2 regions of the Pseudomonas sp. S9 genome follow, and region 2 is predicted to be linked to the other one. Evidence: predicted binding sites of a transcription regulator. Region 2 holds the regulator's gene; the other holds the start of a gene.

Region 1 (4,423 bases), on a different contig from region 2:
GTTTATGGTCTAAACAAGGTCGCTTGGCTATTTGTGGTGGGCAAGCCTCACGTTGCCACAACCTACGGATGATGTTTTAACCCGTAGGGCGGACAGCGCTTTTTTGTCTGCCGTCTATGGTCTAAACAAGGTCGCTTGGCTGTTTTTTGTGGACAAGCTTCGCGTTGTCACACCCTACGGATGATGTTTATCTCGTAGGGCGGACAGCGCTTTTCTGTCCGCCGTTTATGGTGCGCAAGGTTTTGAGCGGTTTTCCCCCTTGGCCCTGTCATGCTGCTGCTCTAGAGTAGTCGCCTGTTTAGAGGAAATTGTATGCAACTGGATTCTCGTACAGGTTGGTTTCAAGGGGTTCGCCACTGTCCGTCACCGAATTGCAATGAGCGCCCGGCGGGTGAGATCTCGTTGTTGGTGATACACAATATAAGCCTGCCACCAGGCGAATTCGGTGGCGGCCATGTACAGGCTTTTTTCCAGAACCGGCTCGATGTTGACCAACATCCCTATTTTGCTGAGATCGCAGCGCTGACTGTTTCCGCGCACTTCCTGATTGAGCGTGATGGCAGCATCACCCAGTTTGTCTCCTGTCTGGACCGAGCCTGGCATGCGGGCGTTTCGTGTTTTGACGGTCGCGAAAACTGTAATGATTTTTCCCTGGGGATCGAACTGGAAGGCACCGATGAGCTCCCTTTTAGCGATGCGCAATATCATGCATTGAAAACCCTGACTTTAGCCTTGCAACGTGCTTATCCGCAGATCACTCTTGAGCGCATGCGCGGCCACAGTGATATTGCTCCTGGACGTAAAACCGATCCGGGCCCGGCGTTTGACTGGCAACGTTTGCGCTCTGGCTTGACTGAACAATGAGGCGGATATGAATTTTCTGGTGTTGCTGCTGGTGCTCTGGGTAGAGAAGTTTTCGTCCTGGCGCAGTGCCGTCCAGCAAGATGGCCCCTGGTTGCGGCTGCTGGCCAAGGTTGAACGCAACAAAAAGCAATTGGCTAGCCCCTGGTTGACGCTCGTTGGCATGCTGGCCTTGCCACTGGTTATCCTGGCGCTGGTTCTCACTGTGTTGTCCACTGTTGCCTATGGATGGCTGGCCCTGCCTGTTCATTTGCTGGTCGTGGTCTACAGCCTTGGGCGTGGCGACTTGTGGGTCGCGCTGGGGCCTTTTCGCGACAGTTGGCGGCGCAGTGACAGTGAGTCTGCTTACCTTGTGGCGCGGCGCGACCTGGGCATTGATGCGCAGGCCCCCGACGCCTTGCTGGCCGATGTGCAGCAATACCTGGTCTGGCAGGCCTATCAAAGTTTCTTCGCGGTTATTTTCTGGTACGCCTTGCTTGGCCCGCTGGTTGCGCTGGCGTATCGGCTATTGGCATTGATCGAAGAGCACTCGCAACAAGCTGCATTGCAAGCGCGAGCCAGCCAGCTGCGTCATGCCTTTGACTGGCTGCCCGCTCGGCTGCTCTGCGTCAGTTTTGGCCTGGTCGGTAACTTCGTGGGCGTCAGCCGGGCGTTGCTGCATGAGTTACTGAGCTGGGATATCAGCGCTGCACGGCTGGTCACCAATGTCGCCAGGGCTGCCAGTGAAGTGACTGCGCCCGTGCTGGGGGAGGCTGGGGTCAATAGCCTCGATGAGCTCTGGCAATTGCTGGTGCGCTGCGCAATTCTTTGGTACGCCATCTTTGCGTTGTGGACCCTGTTCCTCTAAGCCTCTGCAGCATCCCGAGCGTCTCAACCTGTCAGGCCAAGGGCCGGTTGAGCGCTTGATCGCGAAGCGTTGCGCCGCTGAGTGTGTGGTCGTTTATCAGGCGATATTCAGTTCGTCACTTACCTTAAGTTACAGAGAATCAGGTCGATAACAGGTATACATTGTCCCTCGCAGGTGTGATGGATTGTGCTGCCTGGCCAATCGTCCTGTTCTGCTGCGTTGAAGTGCGCGTGAGAAGTTAAAGGTAGTCCGTCTGAGAACTACCAATTAATAAAAATAATTCGATCTGGAGACGTCTTGTGAAGACTGCGTTGTATCCGGCCATCGCTCTGATGAACCGCCTCAGCTTCGGCATGAAGTTTGGTTTGATCAGTATCTTGTTTTTCCTGCCCATGCTGGTGACCAACTACTTCCTGATGCATGACGCTTACCGTCAGTATCAGGTGAGCGAGTCTGCGCGCAACAGCATTGAGTTGCTGTCGAGTTCGTTGAAACTACGTCGAGATGCCGAGCTTTACGCCAATTTACTCAGTGTCGATGCCGAACTGGGCAGTAATAGCACTGGCAGTGGCCTGGCCGACGAGTTGAGCGCGACTAAATCCTCGATCGAGAATAATCTGGCTGGCATGCAGCCTGCTGTCAGTTCAGAGGCGGATCTTGCGGAATTCAACGCCCAGTACGAACAGGTAAAGGCGGCTCTGGAAGCGATTGAGGCAGAGCCATCGCTGCGCAGTAAAGTCAACCTGGGCCGTGAGCTGCTAAGTCGGGCCGGCGTGTTTAGCAAGTTGATCGCCAGCCAGGCTGGCTTGATCCAGGACAGTGAACGGGCTGTACGCCAACTGACGAACCTGCTGATCAGCAGCATGCCCCAGGTGACCCAGGCCCTGGGCCAGGGTCGCGAATTGGGGGCGGCAACCCTGGGCCAGGGGCTGTTGAATTCGGCCGACAGCAACACCTTCGCGGATTTGCTTGAGTTTCTGGAAACCCTCGGTAGCGCTTATTCTGTTGATGTCCAGCAGGCCTTGAGCGCTAGCGAGGATGTGCGCTCGGCACTGGCGGGACTGGCCGATGCCAGCCAGAAATCGCTGCCTGAGGCGATCCGTTTGTTCGAGGATCGAGTGGTAGTAGCCGACTCGCTCAATGCGCCATGGCGCGCCTTCTTTACTGATACCACGGCCTTGATCGCCAAGACCTATGATTTAAGCGATGCCGTGGTCAGCCTGCTTGACCAGCGTCTTGAAACGCGGGTGCAAGCCAGTCAAAACCGAATGGTGCTGATGGCTGTAGCGCTGGGGCTGGTTTTGCTGCTCATCTTCTATCTTTACAGCGGTTTCTATGTGTCGGTTCGTACCAGCCTCAAGCAGCTTGGCCTGACCATGAACCAGGTTGCCACTGGTGATATGACCGTTAGCTTCAAGGCCAGCAGCCAGGACGAGGTCGGGGAGCTGGGGCTGGTGTTCAACGGCACCGTGGTGAAAATCCGCGAGCTGATCAATCGCGTGGGGCAAACGGTTGTCGAGGTTGAGCGCCAGGCTGGGCGGGTTGAGTCGGTGTCCGCGCAGAGCAACCAGGCGGTGGCGGGGCAACTGGGGCAGATCGAGCAGGTCGCCACGGCGATGAACCAGATGTCTGCGACCGCGCAGGAGGTGGCAAGTAGCGCTGCGGCTGCGGTAGGCAGCGCCAACAGCGTCAATGATGAAACCATCAGTGGCCGCGCCTTGCTTGAGTCGCAAGTCAGCAGTATTCAGCGGCTTGCCGGCGAGATAGATCAGTCGGTTCTGGTCATCAACCAGTTGGCCAGCGACAGCGCGTCGATTTCCCAGGTGCTGGACGTGATCAAGGGCGTGGCCGAGCAGACCAACCTGCTGGCTCTCAATGCCGCAATTGAAGCTGCACGCGCCGGTGAGCAGGGCCGGGGCTTTGCCGTGGTTGCAGATGAAGTGCGTAACCTGGCCAAGCGCACACAGCAATCCACTGAAGAAATTGAAGTGATGATTTCAAAACTGCAGGGCGGCGTGGGCGCGGCAGTGAAGACAATGGGCGTGAGCCATAAAATGGCTGATGACACGGTGAGCGAGTCGAGCAAAGTGCAGGCCGCGCTGGAGAATATCCTCGGCGCAGTGGGCATGATCGTTGACCAGAACCAACAAATCGCCGCCGCCGCCGAGCAGCAGACGGCCGTTGCCCATGACATCGACCAGAACATCGTGCAGATCAATCAGGCGGGCGAGCGAACCGCAGAGGGCGCCAGCGATACCGAACAAGCCAGTCGTGAGTTGTCGGCGCAAGTGTCGCAGCTCAAGCAGCTGATTGGTGCCTTCCGCGTCTGAACCGGCGGGCAAGCCCCCCCCGTCAGGCGGGTCTTGCCCGAGAGCAGGGGTGCGCAGGGCATGCCAGCGCAGCCCGCGTCCCTTAAACCTCGGCGCTGCAATCATGCAGGCAGGCGTTCGGCAATGCGCGCCAGGTGTTGTAGGATGGTGCTTGCGCGCGGTAGATGTTCCAGCCATTGGTTATCGACAGTTTTCCCCCGCCATGGATTGCGCTGATGCGCCATTGCGACGGTCATCCGTGCTTCAGGACTGTCCGCGTTCATGACTGATTCGCGCACTGCCAATCGCTAAATTCACGCTCATACAGGAGGCGCTCCATGCTCGAGATAGAGGCTGCGCAGATCCAGATGGGTCGTAATGCAGGCGATAAGCACGAAGTACTGTG
Region 2 (4,423 bases):
GCGCAGTAGCAGGCGCAGCAACAACTGGCGCTGGGCTGGCGACGCCCGCAGCAGGCGTTGGCTCAGCCAGCTGGGCCAATGCAGCCAATAGCTCCGGGGTCGCGGCAGTGGGCGTGACACCTTCGCGTACTTCACTGAACATGCCATTGACGGCGTCCAGTGCCTCAAGCACAACGTCCATCAACTCCGAATCGACCCGGCGTTCGCCTTTACGCAAGATATCGAAGACGTTTTCCGCAATATGACAGCACTCCACCAACTCATTGAGCTGGAGAAAACCGGCACCGCCTTTAACTGTGTGAAATCCCCGAAAAATCGCATTGAGCAGATTCATATCATCCGGGCGGCTCTCAAGCTCAACCAACTGCTCGGACAATTGTTCGAGTATCTCGCCGGCCTCTACCAGGAAATCCTGGAGAATTTCTTCATCGGCGCCGAAGCTCATATGGACGTGCTCCTAAAATCCCAGACTGGACAACAGATCATCGACGTCATCTTGACTCGCTGCGACGTCATCAAGCTTATCGGCATGAATCTGCGGACCTTCACCCTGAGATGGATTTTTTTCTTGTTGTTTTTCTGCACGCAATGCCTCCTGGTCATGTTCGATGCCGGCATAGCGATCAACCTGGGTGGCCATGAGCATCAACTTGAGCAGATTGCTTTCAACTTCAGTGACCAACTGGGTGACGCGCTTGATCACCTGGCCGGTCAGGTCCTGGTAATCCTGGGCCAGGAGAATATCGTTCAAGTGCCCTGACAACTTGCCACTGTCTCGCTCGCTATTGACCAGGAACAACTCGACTCGCTTGGCCAGCTCACGAAAATCTTCGGCGCCCATTTCGCGGCGCATGAAACGCCCCCAGTCGGCACTCAGGCTCTGCGCCTCGGTGCGGATATCATTGACCAGCGGCGCACTCTGCTCGACCAGATCCATGGTGCGATTGGCCGCATCCTCGGTCATTGTCACCACGTAATTGAGGCGTTCGGTTGCGTCGGTAATCTGCGAGACTTCGGTCGCATGGGGCAGGCGCGGGTCAAGCTGGAAGTTGACGATTGCGCTGTGCAGCTCGCGCGTCAGCTTGCCGACTTCGTGATAAAGACCACGGTCGCGCACTTTGTTCAGTTCATTGATAACCTGGACAGCATCACCAAAATTGCCGCGCTCAAGGCTTTCAAGCAATTGGTGGGCATTACTTTTCAGGGTCGATTCAAAGTCACCCACTTGGGAATCATCGTGTTCCATAACAACCTCAGCGCAGACATCAGCCGTTTACACGCTCAAATATCTTTTCTATTTTTTCTTTAAGCACTTGAGCAGTGAAAGGCTTCACCACGTAACCGTTTACACCGGCCTGGGCAGCCTCAATGATCTGGTCACGCTTGGCTTCAGCGGTCACCATAAGTACCGGCAGTTGTTTCAGCCGTTCATCCGCACGCACTGCGCGCAACAGCTCAATACCGGTCATTCCCGGCATGTTCCAGTCAGTCACCAGAAAGTCGAAACTGCCGCTTTGCAGCATTGGCAGTGCAGTGGTGCCATCATCGGCTTCAGCAGTGTTAGTAAACCCCAGATCACGCAGGAGGTTTTTGATAATGCGGCGCATCGTTGAAAAGTCATCAACGATGAGGATTTTCATGTTCTTGTCCAAGTCGACCTCCGTACCTTCCCCAGTGCACTCAGCAGCCTGAATGCACCCTCTAATCGTGAAACCGGCCTGGCTAGGCACCTGCGTGCCTCGCTATACAAGGTTTTCAGTATCCAACTATTTATCCAGCTCGCCACTCGCCCAGGCGCGCACGCAAACGTGCGGCGCACTGGCTGTGCAACTGGCTTACCCGAGACTCGCTCACGCCCAGCACTTCACCAATTTCCTTGAGGTTGAGCTCTTCGTCGTAATACAACGAAATGACCAATTGCTCGCGCTCCGGCAAGTTGCCAATCGCATCGGCAAGCGCTTTTTGAAAGCGCTCTTCCTCGAATTCGCGTGATGGGCCTGATTGACTGCTACTCACATCTTCATGCAGGCCGCTATTTTCTCCGTCCTCAAGCAGGTCGTCAAAACTGAACAGGCGGCTGCCCAAAGTGTCGCCAAGAATGCCGTAGTAATCTTCGAGACTCAATTGGAGTTCGGCCGCAACTTCGTGATCTTTAGCGTCACGACCTGTTTTTGCTTCAATTAATCGAATTGCATCACTGACCATGCGGCTATTGCGATGCACCGAACGCGGTGCCCAATCGCCTTTACGCACTTCATCAAGCATTGAGCCACGGATACGAATACCGGCAAAGGTCTCGAAACTGGCGCCTTTGGAGCCATCGTATTTTTTCGAAGCCTCAAGCAAGCCGATCATTCCGGCCTGGATCAAATCATCGACCTGAACGTTCGCAGGCAAGCGCGCCAAAAGGTGATAGGCAATCCGCTTGACCAATGGCGCATACCGTTCGATTAGCTGATGTTGCAAGTCTTTACCTTGCGCTTTGCTATACATTCGGAGTCCAGACGCCGCTGTCATGCCGGCGTATCAGTAGCAGGTTGTTGCACCAGACGCTCGACAAAAAACTCCAGATGCCCACGCGGATTGGCGGGTAAAGGCCAGGTGCAGACCTTCTGGGCTATTGCTCGAAACGCCATGGAGCATTTTGAACGTGGAAATGCTTCAAAAACTGCACGTTGCTTCTGCACGGCTTTGCGCACCGACTCGTCATAAGGCACGGTGCCAACGTATTGCAATGCGACATCGAGGAAACGGTCGGTGACCTTGCTCAGTTTGGCGAACAGATTTCGCCCTTCTTGCGGGGTGTGCGCCATATTGGCCAACACTCTGAAACGGTTCATGCCGTAATCGCGGTTAAGCAGTTTGATCAGGGCATAGGCATCGGTAATAGACGTTGGCTCATCGCAAACCACCACCAGCACTTCCTGCGCTGCGCGTACGAAACTGACAACCGAGTCGCCGATTCCGGCTGCGGTATCGACAATCAACACGTCAATATTTTCACTGATGTCGCTAAATGCCTGGATCAGGCCGGCATGCTGCATGGGCGATAGCTGAACCATGCTTTGCGTGCCCGAAGCTGCCGGCACAATGCGAATACCGCATGGCCCCTGGATGACCACATCGCGCATGTCGCATTCGCCACTGATGACATCTGCCAGCGTGCGCTTTGGTGTAAGCCCCAGCAGCACATCAATGTTCGCCAGCCCCAAGTCAGCATCCATCAGCATGACGCGCCGGCCTTCCTCGGCCAGCGCCATTGCCAGGTTGACGGACACGTTGGTCTTGCCGACGCCGCCCTTACCGCCAGTAACTGCAATTACTTGCACTGGGTGCATAGCCATTTAATTACGCTCCTTGTTCACGTTGGTCAGAAGCATCCTGTCCATTGAGCTTCGACTAAGATGAACACAACAAGCTTGCATGCAAGCTGTATCAAAGATCATGTGGTGACGCATCAACTCGCCTGTCTAGCCGGTTGCTGGTAAAGACCCGCAAAGACTTCAGCCATGGTGTCTTCGCAAGGTTCTTCCTGTGCTTGAAGGCCAACTGCGCGGCTGACCAACTGATGACTGCGCGGCAGCTGTAGATCATCAGGAATTCGAGGACCATCAGTCACATATGCAACTGGCAGGCGCTGGCTCATCGCCAACCCCAGAACCTCACCCATGCTTGCCGCTTCATCCAGTTTAGTCAGAATACAACCCATAAGCCCACAGCGCTTATAACTATGATAAGCCGATTTCAGTACCTGATTCTGACTGGTCGCGGCCATCACCAGGTAGTTTTTCGCATTAATCGAGCGGCTCGACAAGGCTTCAAGCTGCATTCGCAGCGCCGGGTCGTTGGCTGGCAGGCCTGCAGTATCGATCAAAACCACACGTTTGCGCATCAAGGGGGTGATGACCTGGGTCAACGATTGACTGGGATCAACCAGCGTCACCGGCACATTGAGAATGCGGCCCAGGGTTTTCAGTTGTTCCTGAGCGCCAATGCGATAGCTATCCAGGCTGACCAGCGCGATATTCTGCGCGCCGAACTTCAGTACATAACGCGCCGCCAGCTTGGCAATGGTCGTGGTCTTGCCCATGCCAGCCGGGCCGACCAGGGCAATAACACCACCCTCTTCCAGCGGCTCCTGCTTGGGAACCTGAATCGCGTGAGCCATATGTGCCAACAACATGCGCCAGGCCTGGCGAGGCTCGGCAATTTCGCCAACGCGCTCCAGCAAGGGCCGGGCGACATCCGCGGGCAAGCCCATGCGCTGCAGGCGGCGCCACAGGTTGGCTTGCTGGGGCCGACGGGTTTGCATCTGCCCCCAGGCGATCGAGCCGAGCTGGACTTCGATCAGCTCACGCAGCCCAGACAACTCAGAACGCATGGCATCGATAGTGTTTTGATCAACCGCCGCAGCCGCCGCTTT

Evidence for each region. The regulator FliA, encoded in region 2, starts transcription of late flagellar genes. The targets are predictions, from matches to a motif close to CTAAAGTTTNNNNNNNNNNNGCCGNTAA.
Region 1: a site for FliA is predicted at 1,832-1,859, ahead of PSES9_RS0119385 (methyl-accepting chemotaxis protein). Genes of this name have one in related genera too.

The regions. Positions count from the first base shown of each region.
Region 1 covers NZ_AFFX01000011.1:133,291-137,713, forward strand. The annotation lists gene ampD (1,6-anhydro-N-acetylmuramyl-L-alanine amidase AmpD) at 313-864, shown strand; gene ampE (regulatory signaling modulator protein AmpE) at 872-1,708, shown strand; gene PSES9_RS0119385 (methyl-accepting chemotaxis protein) at 2,008-4,038, shown strand; gene PSES9_RS25085 (hypothetical protein) at 4,140-4,301, opposite strand; gene ptsP (phosphoenolpyruvate--protein phosphotransferase) at 4,356-4,423, shown strand, end outside.
Region 2 covers NZ_AFFX01000001.1:48,141-52,563, reverse strand. The annotation lists gene PSES9_RS0100280 (chemotaxis protein CheA) at 1-445, opposite strand, end outside; gene PSES9_RS0100275 (protein phosphatase CheZ) at 458-1,246, opposite strand; gene PSES9_RS0100270 (chemotaxis response regulator CheY) at 1,266-1,640, opposite strand; gene fliA (RNA polymerase sigma factor FliA) at 1,771-2,517, opposite strand; gene fleN (flagellar synthesis regulator FleN) at 2,514-3,344, opposite strand; gene flhF (flagellar biosynthesis protein FlhF) at 3,458-4,423, opposite strand, start outside.